DNA from 2 places in the Methylobacterium sp. BI1 genome. Region 1 is predicted to be linked to the other one. Evidence: predicted binding sites of a transcription regulator. Region 1 holds the regulator's gene; the other holds the start of a gene.
What was found. Region 1 encodes PhoB, which activates phosphate uptake and scavenging genes when phosphate is short. Its sites were predicted from a motif close to TGTCATNNANCTGTCAT; they were not measured.
Positions count from the first base shown of each region.

Region 1 (4,016 bases):
CATCACCGCCAGGGCGGGCCCCGGACAGTCGGGCCCGATCGAGGAGCGAGACCCATGCCCGACCACATCGTCAAATCCTACGACACGGACCTCGAGGACCTGCGCCGCTCGATCTCCGAGATGGGCGGCATCGCCGAGAAGATGATGACCGAGGCCGGCGAGGCCCTGGTGCGCCGGGACTCGGCCCTGGCCCAGGCCGTGATCGCCGCCGACGCCCGCCTCGACACCCTCCAGCGCGAGATCGAGGAGCGGGCGATCCTGCTCATCGCCCGGCGCCAGCCCCTGGCGATCGACCTGCGCGAGACCGTGACGGCGATCCGCGTCTCGAACGATCTGGAGCGCATCGGCGACCTCGCCAAGAACGTCGCCAAGCGCGTCGTGGCGATCGCCGACCAGATCCAGCCGCAGAAGATCGTCATCGGCGTCCAGCACATGAGCGACCTGGTGCAGGAGCAGCTTAAGGACGTGCTCGACGCCTATGCCAGCCGCGACACCAAGGCGGCCCTCGACGTCTGGGAGCGCGACGACGCCATCGACGCCCTCTACAATTCCCTGTTCCGCGAGCTCCTGACCTACATGATGGAGGATCCGCGCAACATCTCGTTCTGCACGCACCTCCTGTTCGTGGCCAAGAACATCGAGCGCATCGGCGACCACACCACCAACATCGCCGAGACGATCCACTACCTCGTCACCGGCGAGAACCTCCTGGCCGAGCGCGAGCGCCCGAAGAACGACGCCTCCAACTACGCCACCGTGGACATGCCCGGCGCGGCCTGACCCCGTGCCGGACTGATCGAAAGCGCACGATGAGTACGCGTATCCTGATCGTCGAGGACGAGGAGGCCCTGACCCTCCTCCTCCGCTACAACCTCGAGGCCGAGGGGTTCGTCGTCGACTCGGCCGCCCGCGGCGACGAGGCGGACCTGCGCCTGCAGGAACAGGTGCCCGACCTCGTCCTGCTCGACTGGATGCTGCCGGCCCTGTCGGGGATCGAGCTCTGCCGCCGCATCCGCGCCCGGCGCGAGACCGAGCGGCTGCCGGTGATCATGCTCACGGCGCGGGGCGAGGAGGGCGACCGCATCCGCGGCCTCGGCACGGGGGCGGACGACTACATCGTCAAGCCGTTCTCGGTGCCCGAGCTCCTCGCCCGGGTCCGCGCCCTGCTGCGCCGGGCCAAGCCCGCCCACGTCGCCAACCTGCTGGTGGCCGGCGACATCGAGCTCGACCGGGTCAGCCACCGCATCCGCCGGGAGGGCCGCGAGATCCATCTCGGGCCGACCGAGTTCAAGCTCCTCGAGTTCCTGATGCAGAGCCCCGGCCGGGTGTTCTCCCGCGAGCAGCTCCTCGACGGCGTCTGGGGCCACGACGTCTACATCGACGAGCGCACCGTCGACGTCCATGTCGGGCGCCTGCGCAAGGCCCTGAACCGCCCGCGCCAGAGCGACCCGATCCGCACGGTGCGCGGCTCGGGCTACTCCTTCGACGAGATGTTCGAAGCAGAGGCCGAGTAGCCGACCCCGAGGTGGGCCGGCGCGGCGAACCGTCGAGCCCGCCGCCTTACGCGAAGATCATGGTGTCGGTGGGCACGTGGACGGTGAAGGCCTTGCCCTCGTCGACCCAGCCCGGACCGGCGGCGCCGTGGTTGATGCCGTTGGCCTCCTCGGCACTGCCGGCGAAGTGATGCTGGCCGGTCTGGGTGTTGTAGAAGCGCTCCAGGGTCAGGCCGCCGGGGGCGCCCGCATCCGCGTAGGCCTCGAAGGCCACGCCCTCGTACTTGTAGGTCGGCGCGGTCTTCAGGACCTGGTCCCGCTCGGCGACGCTCGTCGTGAAGAAGTGGGCGTTCGAGGCCGTGTCGAAGAACCGGAACACGTCCACGGTGTCGGCGCCCTTGGCCGGGGCCGCCCAGGGGGTGCCCTCGTAGGTGAACCACGGCAGCGTCTTCTCGATCTGCAGCTTCTCGGCCGTGTTCGTGGTGTAGAAGTGATCCCCCGTGTGGGTGTCGTAGAACCGGTAGACCGCCGTGGCGTCGGCCTGCACGACGGGCGCTGCCGGTACGGCCGCCGCGGCGACCACCGGCGCGGACGGGGCGGGGGGCGCGCCGTACAGGGCCTGGATCCCCGCGATGTCGCCGGCCGCGAGGGTCTTGATGCCGGTGTTGAGGATGGCGTTCATCACCTCGGGCTTGGTGTTGTAGTGATCGAGGCCGAGGGCGTGGCCGATCTCGTGCAGCGCCACCAGGGAGAGGTCGACGTTCTGGGTGCTGACCACGCGCCCGCCGGAGACGGCGTGCCAGCCCTCGCCGCTGTCGAAGGTCACCGCCACCGACTGCATGCGCTGGCCGCTATAGGAATAGTTGGCGTAGCCCAGGGTGTTGCCGAGCCCGTCGATCCCCCCGAGGGTGAAGTCGATCTGGGCGCTGGCCGTGGCGGCCACCTGCTGGAACGCGATGTTGGCGGCGGCCGCCCAGGTGGCGAAGGCCGCCTGGATGAGGCTGACGAAGCCCGTGGGAATCGTGCTGTCGACGGCCCAGGTGACGGTACCGCCGCCCGTGCCCGCCGCGCCCGTGCCCCAGCGCGGACCTTCCAGCGCATAATCCCCCATCGACCGCCCTCCCGTCCGTTCGGGCCAGGGTCGGCGGGGGAGGTTACGAAATCCTTACCGCGCCGGCCGTCGCCCGCCCGGACGGCGCGCCCTCAGACGATGCTGCGCACCACGCCGCCATCGACGCGCAGGGCCGCCCCGCTGGTGGCGCTGGCGGCCGGGCTGCAGATGTAGGCGACCATGCTGGCCACCTCCTCGACGGTGGCGAGGCGGCCGATCAGCGAGGTCGGGCGGTGCTCGGCCACGAAGGCCCGGCCGGCGGCGTCGAGGTCGACCGCGCCCCCGGCTCCGCCGTCCTGCCCCTGCGCCATGCTCTTCATGAAGTCGGCGACCCCCTCCGACAGGGTCGGCCCCGGCAGCACGCTGTTCACGGTGACGCCGCTGCCCGACACGGTCTCGGCGAGCCCCCGGGCGACGGCGAGCTGGGCGGTCTTCGTCATCCCGTAATGGACCATTTCCACCGGGATGTTCACGCCGGACTCGCTGGAGATGAAGACCACCCGGCCCCAGCCGCGCTCGACCATGCCGGGGGTGTAGGCCCGCGCCAGGCGCACGCCGCTCATCACGTTGGTGTCGAAGAACCGGTGCCAGTCCTCGTCGGGGATCTCGAAGAACGGCTTCGGCTCGAAGATGCCGGTGTTGTTCACCAGGATGTCGATGTCCGGCAGGCCGGAGACCACGCGGGCCGCCCCGTCCGGGCTGGCGACGTCGCCGGGCGCCCCGATGAAGCCGGCATGGCCGGTCTCGCGCTTCAGGCGCTCGACGGCGTCGCGGACGCGGTCCTGCGTCCGCCCGTTGATCGCCACGTTGGCCCCGAGCTCGCCCAGGGCCTTGGCGATGGCGTAGCCGATGCCGCTGGTGGAGCCGCTGACGAGGGCGCGCTTGCCGGTCAGGTCGAGGTTCATGGGATCGTCCTTCGGTGAGGCGGTGCCCGGGTCAACGCGCAGGTCGGCCGCTGGTGCGATCGCGGGGGATGCGTCAGGCGCGGGGCTGGCGCCGCAGGACGCTGGTCACCGCCCCGAGGCTCGCCAGCCCGACGGCGCACCACAGGGTCGCGGTCACCGGCCCGGACGGCGGGCCGCCCTGGTGCAGGCCGAAGATCACCGCCACCAGGGCCGCGCCGAAGGATTGCCCGGTGAGGCGGGCGGTGGATTGCATCCCGCTCGCCCCGCCGCTGCGGTCCCGCGGGGCGCTGGTGATGATGACCTTGTTGTTGGGCGACTGGAACAACCCGAAGCCGAGGCCGCACAGGGTCAGGCGCCAGGCGATGTCGGGATGCGACGCGCCCGCCGGGAGCAGCGCCGTCGCCGTCAGGCCGGTGGCCATCAGGGCGAGGCCGAGGCCGCCGAGAAGGCCCGGGGCGTAGCGGTCGGCGAGGCGCCCCGAGATCGGGGCCATCAGGGCGATGGCCA
Region 1 covers NZ_CM155267.1:4,965,682-4,969,697, reverse strand. Annotated here, with positions in the region: gene phoU (phosphate signaling complex protein PhoU) at 55-780, shown strand; gene phoB (phosphate regulon transcriptional regulator PhoB) at 810-1,514, shown strand; gene AC1MGR_RS23550 (matrixin family metalloprotease) at 1,561-2,604, opposite strand; gene AC1MGR_RS23545 (SDR family oxidoreductase) at 2,697-3,509, opposite strand; gene AC1MGR_RS23540 (MFS transporter) at 3,583-4,016, opposite strand, start outside.

Region 2 (4,016 bases), 1.7 Mb from region 1:
CCACCGCATCGAAGGATTCGTAGGGGTGGTGGACGATGAAGTCCTTCTGCCGGATCGCCGCGAAGACGTCGCCGCCGCTCTCGCGGATGCGCTCGGGGAAGCGGGGGTTGTAGGACTTGAACTTCAGGTCCGGCCGATCAATGCCGACGATCTGCGACAGCTCGTTGAGGGCGAGCATCCCCTCCACGAAGATCACTGCGTCGCTGCCGATCTCGAGTTCGTCGGCCACGAAGGCCCGCAGGTCCTCGGGCATCCCGGCCTCGACCTCCAGCCTGATGACGACGCCGCGGCGGCGCTGTTTCAGGGCTGTCTCGAAATGCAGGACCAGATCCTCGGCCTCCTCCTCGATCTCGAGGTCCGAGTCGCGGATGACACGGAACGCGCCCTGTCCGCGCAGGGCGTAGCCGGGGAAGAGTCGCCCGGTGAACAGCACGATGACCTGCTCGATCGCGATGAAGCGGGCGGTCGCATCGGTCTCGGCATCCGGCAGGCGCACGAACCGGTCGAGCACCGCCGGCAGCCGGATCAGCGCGCGCAGGGTCCGGCCGTCACGGGGGCGCACCAGCATCAACGCGATGGTCGAGCCCAGATTCGGAATGAACGGGAACGGGTGGGCCGGATCGATGGCCAGCGGCGTCAGGACCGGGAAGACGTGGTTGAGGAAGTAGTCCTCCAGCCACGCCTTGTGATCCTGGGTCAGGCCGGCGGGCTCCATGAGCTCGATGCCGACGCCGAGCAGTTCACCGCGCAGTTCGCGCCAGCGCGCCTGCTGGTCGAGGGCGAGGCGCGAGACCTCGGTCCCCACCCGCGTCAGCTGCTCGGCCGGTGTCAGGCCGTCCTGCGAGGGCAGGACGAGACCGGCACGGACCTGATCGTGCAGGCCGGCGACGCGCACCATGAAGAATTCGTCGAGGTTGTTGGCCGAGATCGAGAGGAACCGGACCTGCTCCAGGAGGGGGTGATTGGCGTTGGAGGCCTCTTCCAACACGCGCCGATTGAACTGGAGCCAGGACAGCTCGCGGTTGACGAAGCGCTCCGGGGAGTGGCGCAGGGCGAGCCCCGCCTCGCGCACGGAATCCCGCGCCTCCGCACCCGGCAGGACCTCGGTGGGAGGGGGCGGCAGATCTCCCGGAGGCGGCAGGTCGAGATCGGCATCCGGCAGGGCATCGGAGACGGATTCCCTGGCATCCGTGGTGACGTCTCGGCTCGTCCTCCCCTGCTGGGGTTTGGAGGCCACCGCTGCGGGCTGCCCGGTCCGCCGGGCGGCGGGCCGGGCGGCCCGCGTGCGGCCCTCGGTGACACGCGGGGTTCCGGCATCCGCTGCGGTCGTGTCCGAGTCCATGTCCGCCAAGAGTTCGTCTCCTACAGGTCTTCGAGGGTCGGCGTCGTAGCATGGGCTGCGCCGGCGTTTGTGACGGTTGCATGACGATCTTCGGCACGGTCGTTGGCCATCGATCGTATCGGCGGGCCGACCTCAGTTCGGGGCATGATCCCCGGAATCCGCCTCATCCTCGTCTTCCGGTTCTCCCGACCCGAATCCGAGGCGCTCCAACACCGCCAGCGCCAGTGGCTTGGTGATGCGCCGGCCCCGGCTCAAGGCATCCCGGTCCAGGGCGGTGACCACCTCGCGGGCACGCCCGAGGGAACGGTCGATCCGCAGGGCCAGGGCCTCCACGATGGCAAGATCCACCACGAGCTGCCGATCGACGAACAGCTTGACGAGGACCGCACGCAACAGGGCGTCGTCCGGGGGCAGGATGGTGGCGCCGTGGGCGAGGCGCAGGCGGGACCGAAGGTCCGCCGTCGTCAGGCCCAGCCCCTCCACCGAGGTGGCGGAGGTGACCAGCACCGGGCAGCCGCGCTCGCGTGCGAGGTTGAGGAGGTGGAACAGGGCCGCCTCGTCGCGGGGCGCACTCCCGTCCGCTCCCACCCGGTCGATGTCCTCGATCACCAGGGCGCCGTTGGAGAGGAAGCGCGGCACCGTCGCTGCGGTGATCTCGGAAGCCTGGGCCGTCCAGGCATGGGAGCGGGTTCCCCAGATCGAGGCGAGGTGGCTCTTGCCGCTGCCCGGCGGCCCCGTGAGCAGGCACACCGTGTCGGGCCAATTCGGCCAAGCCTCGATTAGCGTGTAGGCGGCCTCGTTGGCCGGCCCCACCAGGAAGTCCTCGCGGCCGTAGCGCGGGTCGGCCGGCAGGTCGAAGGCCAGCTGCTTCGGAGGAATGGTGTCGCGCGTTGCCATTCAGGGTTCGGGCTTGGACAGGAGCGCGGGGGCGTCCGCGTAGTAGAGCGGACTCTGGAGGTAGCGCTCCAGGACGAAACGGACCAGCACGCCGATGGATGCGGCCACCGGCACGGCCAGCAGCAGCCCGAGGAATCCGAACAGCGAGCCGAAGGCGAGGAGCGCGAACATCAGCCAGACCGGGTGCAGACCCACCGATTCGCCCACGAGCTTGGGCGAGATGATGTTGCCTTCGAGGAACTGTCCCACCACGAAGACCCCGATGGTCAGGCCGATATGCAGCCAGTCGGAACCCGGCCAGAACTGGGCCAGGGCGACGCCGACCGAGAGCAGGAAGCCGGTCAGCGTCCCCACATAGGGAATGAAGGTGAGGAAGCCCGCGATCAGGCCGATGAGGACGCCGAAGTTCAATCCGACGAGGAACAATCCGACCGCGTAGAAGGTGCCGAGGATGAGGCAGACCAGGGTTTGCCCGCGGACGAACCCCGTCACGGCCCCGTCGATCTCGCGCCCGAGGCGCCGGACCACCGGGCGATGCCGAGGCGGCACCCAACCGTCGAGGGTCGCGATCATCCGGTCCCAATCGACGAGGAGGTAGAACGCGACCACGGGCGTGACGACGAGGAGCGACGCGATGGAGATCAGCGCCTGGCTGCCCGACCACAGGGACTTCAGGAAGGTCAGGAACCAGGTGCCGCCCTGCCCCACCAGGGTGCCGACCTGGGACTGCAGATCGGTGAGTACGTCGGCGCCGCCCACTCGCTGCAGCAGTGGGCCCGCCCGCTCGGCGAGGATGCCCTGCAGTCGCGAGACCATGCCGGGCAGGGTCGCCACCAGGGCGGAGACCTGATTGGCGGCGAGCGGTACGACGAGGAGCAGGACCACCACGAGCCCGACCACGAAGACCGCGAGGATGAGGAGCGAGGCCGAGAGCCGCCCGAGCCCGAGGCGCTCGAGCCGGTCCGCGATCGGATCGAGGAGGTAGGCCAGGGCGAGGCCCGCCACGAAGGGCAGCATGACGTCGGCGAGTAGATAGAGCAGGAGGGCGAAGCCCAGGAGGGCCATCAGCCCGATCATCGCCCTGCCGCGCATCGGCCGTTCCCCGTCCCAATCGTCGTGTGCGCGACGTCGCCGTTCGCAGATCAACAGTGGGAACGGGAGGGGACGCGGTCAAGGCTGCTGGACTCATGCCGACGTTTCATGCGCTCCCTCCGATCGGAGCCCGGCCGCGGACCTCGGTGCGAATACCCATCCGCTGCGAGGACGGACTCGCGAAGGCGCGCGGGAGCGGTTAGAGGTCGCGCAACACGGACCTTCGGAGAGCGGCGCGGATGACCGGCGAGCCCAGACACGGAATGACCTACGCGGAAGCGGGCGTCGACATCGATGCCGGCAACGCCATGGTCGAGACGATCAAGCCGCTGGTACGCGCCACCCGCCGGCCGGGGGCGGATGCCGAGATCGGTGGATTCGGTGGCCTGTTCGATCTGAAGGCGGCGGGTTTCAAGGACCCGATCCTGGTGGCGGCCAATGACGGCGTCGGCACCAAGGTGAAGATCGCCATCGAGACGAACCGGCACGACACCATCGGCATCGATCTGGTGGCCATGTGCGTCAACGACATCATCGTACAGGGCGCCGAGCCCCTGTTCTTCCTCGACTATTTCGCCACCGCCAAGCTGGTGCCGGGGGTGGGCGCCGACATCGTGCGCGGCATCGCGGCCGGGTGCCGGCTCGCCGGCTGTGCCCTCATCGGTGGCGAAACCGCCGAGATGCC
Region 2 covers NZ_CM155267.1:3,223,784-3,227,799, forward strand. Annotated here, with positions in the region: gene AC1MGR_RS15135 (RNA degradosome polyphosphate kinase) at 1-1,342, opposite strand, end outside; gene AC1MGR_RS15140 (P-loop NTPase family protein) at 1,475-2,239, opposite strand; gene AC1MGR_RS15145 (AI-2E family transporter) at 2,240-3,331, opposite strand; gene purM (phosphoribosylformylglycinamidine cyclo-ligase) at 3,571-4,016, shown strand, end outside.
Region 2: the regulator PhoB is predicted to act here: its motif matches at 1,412-1,428, upstream of AC1MGR_RS15135 (RNA degradosome polyphosphate kinase).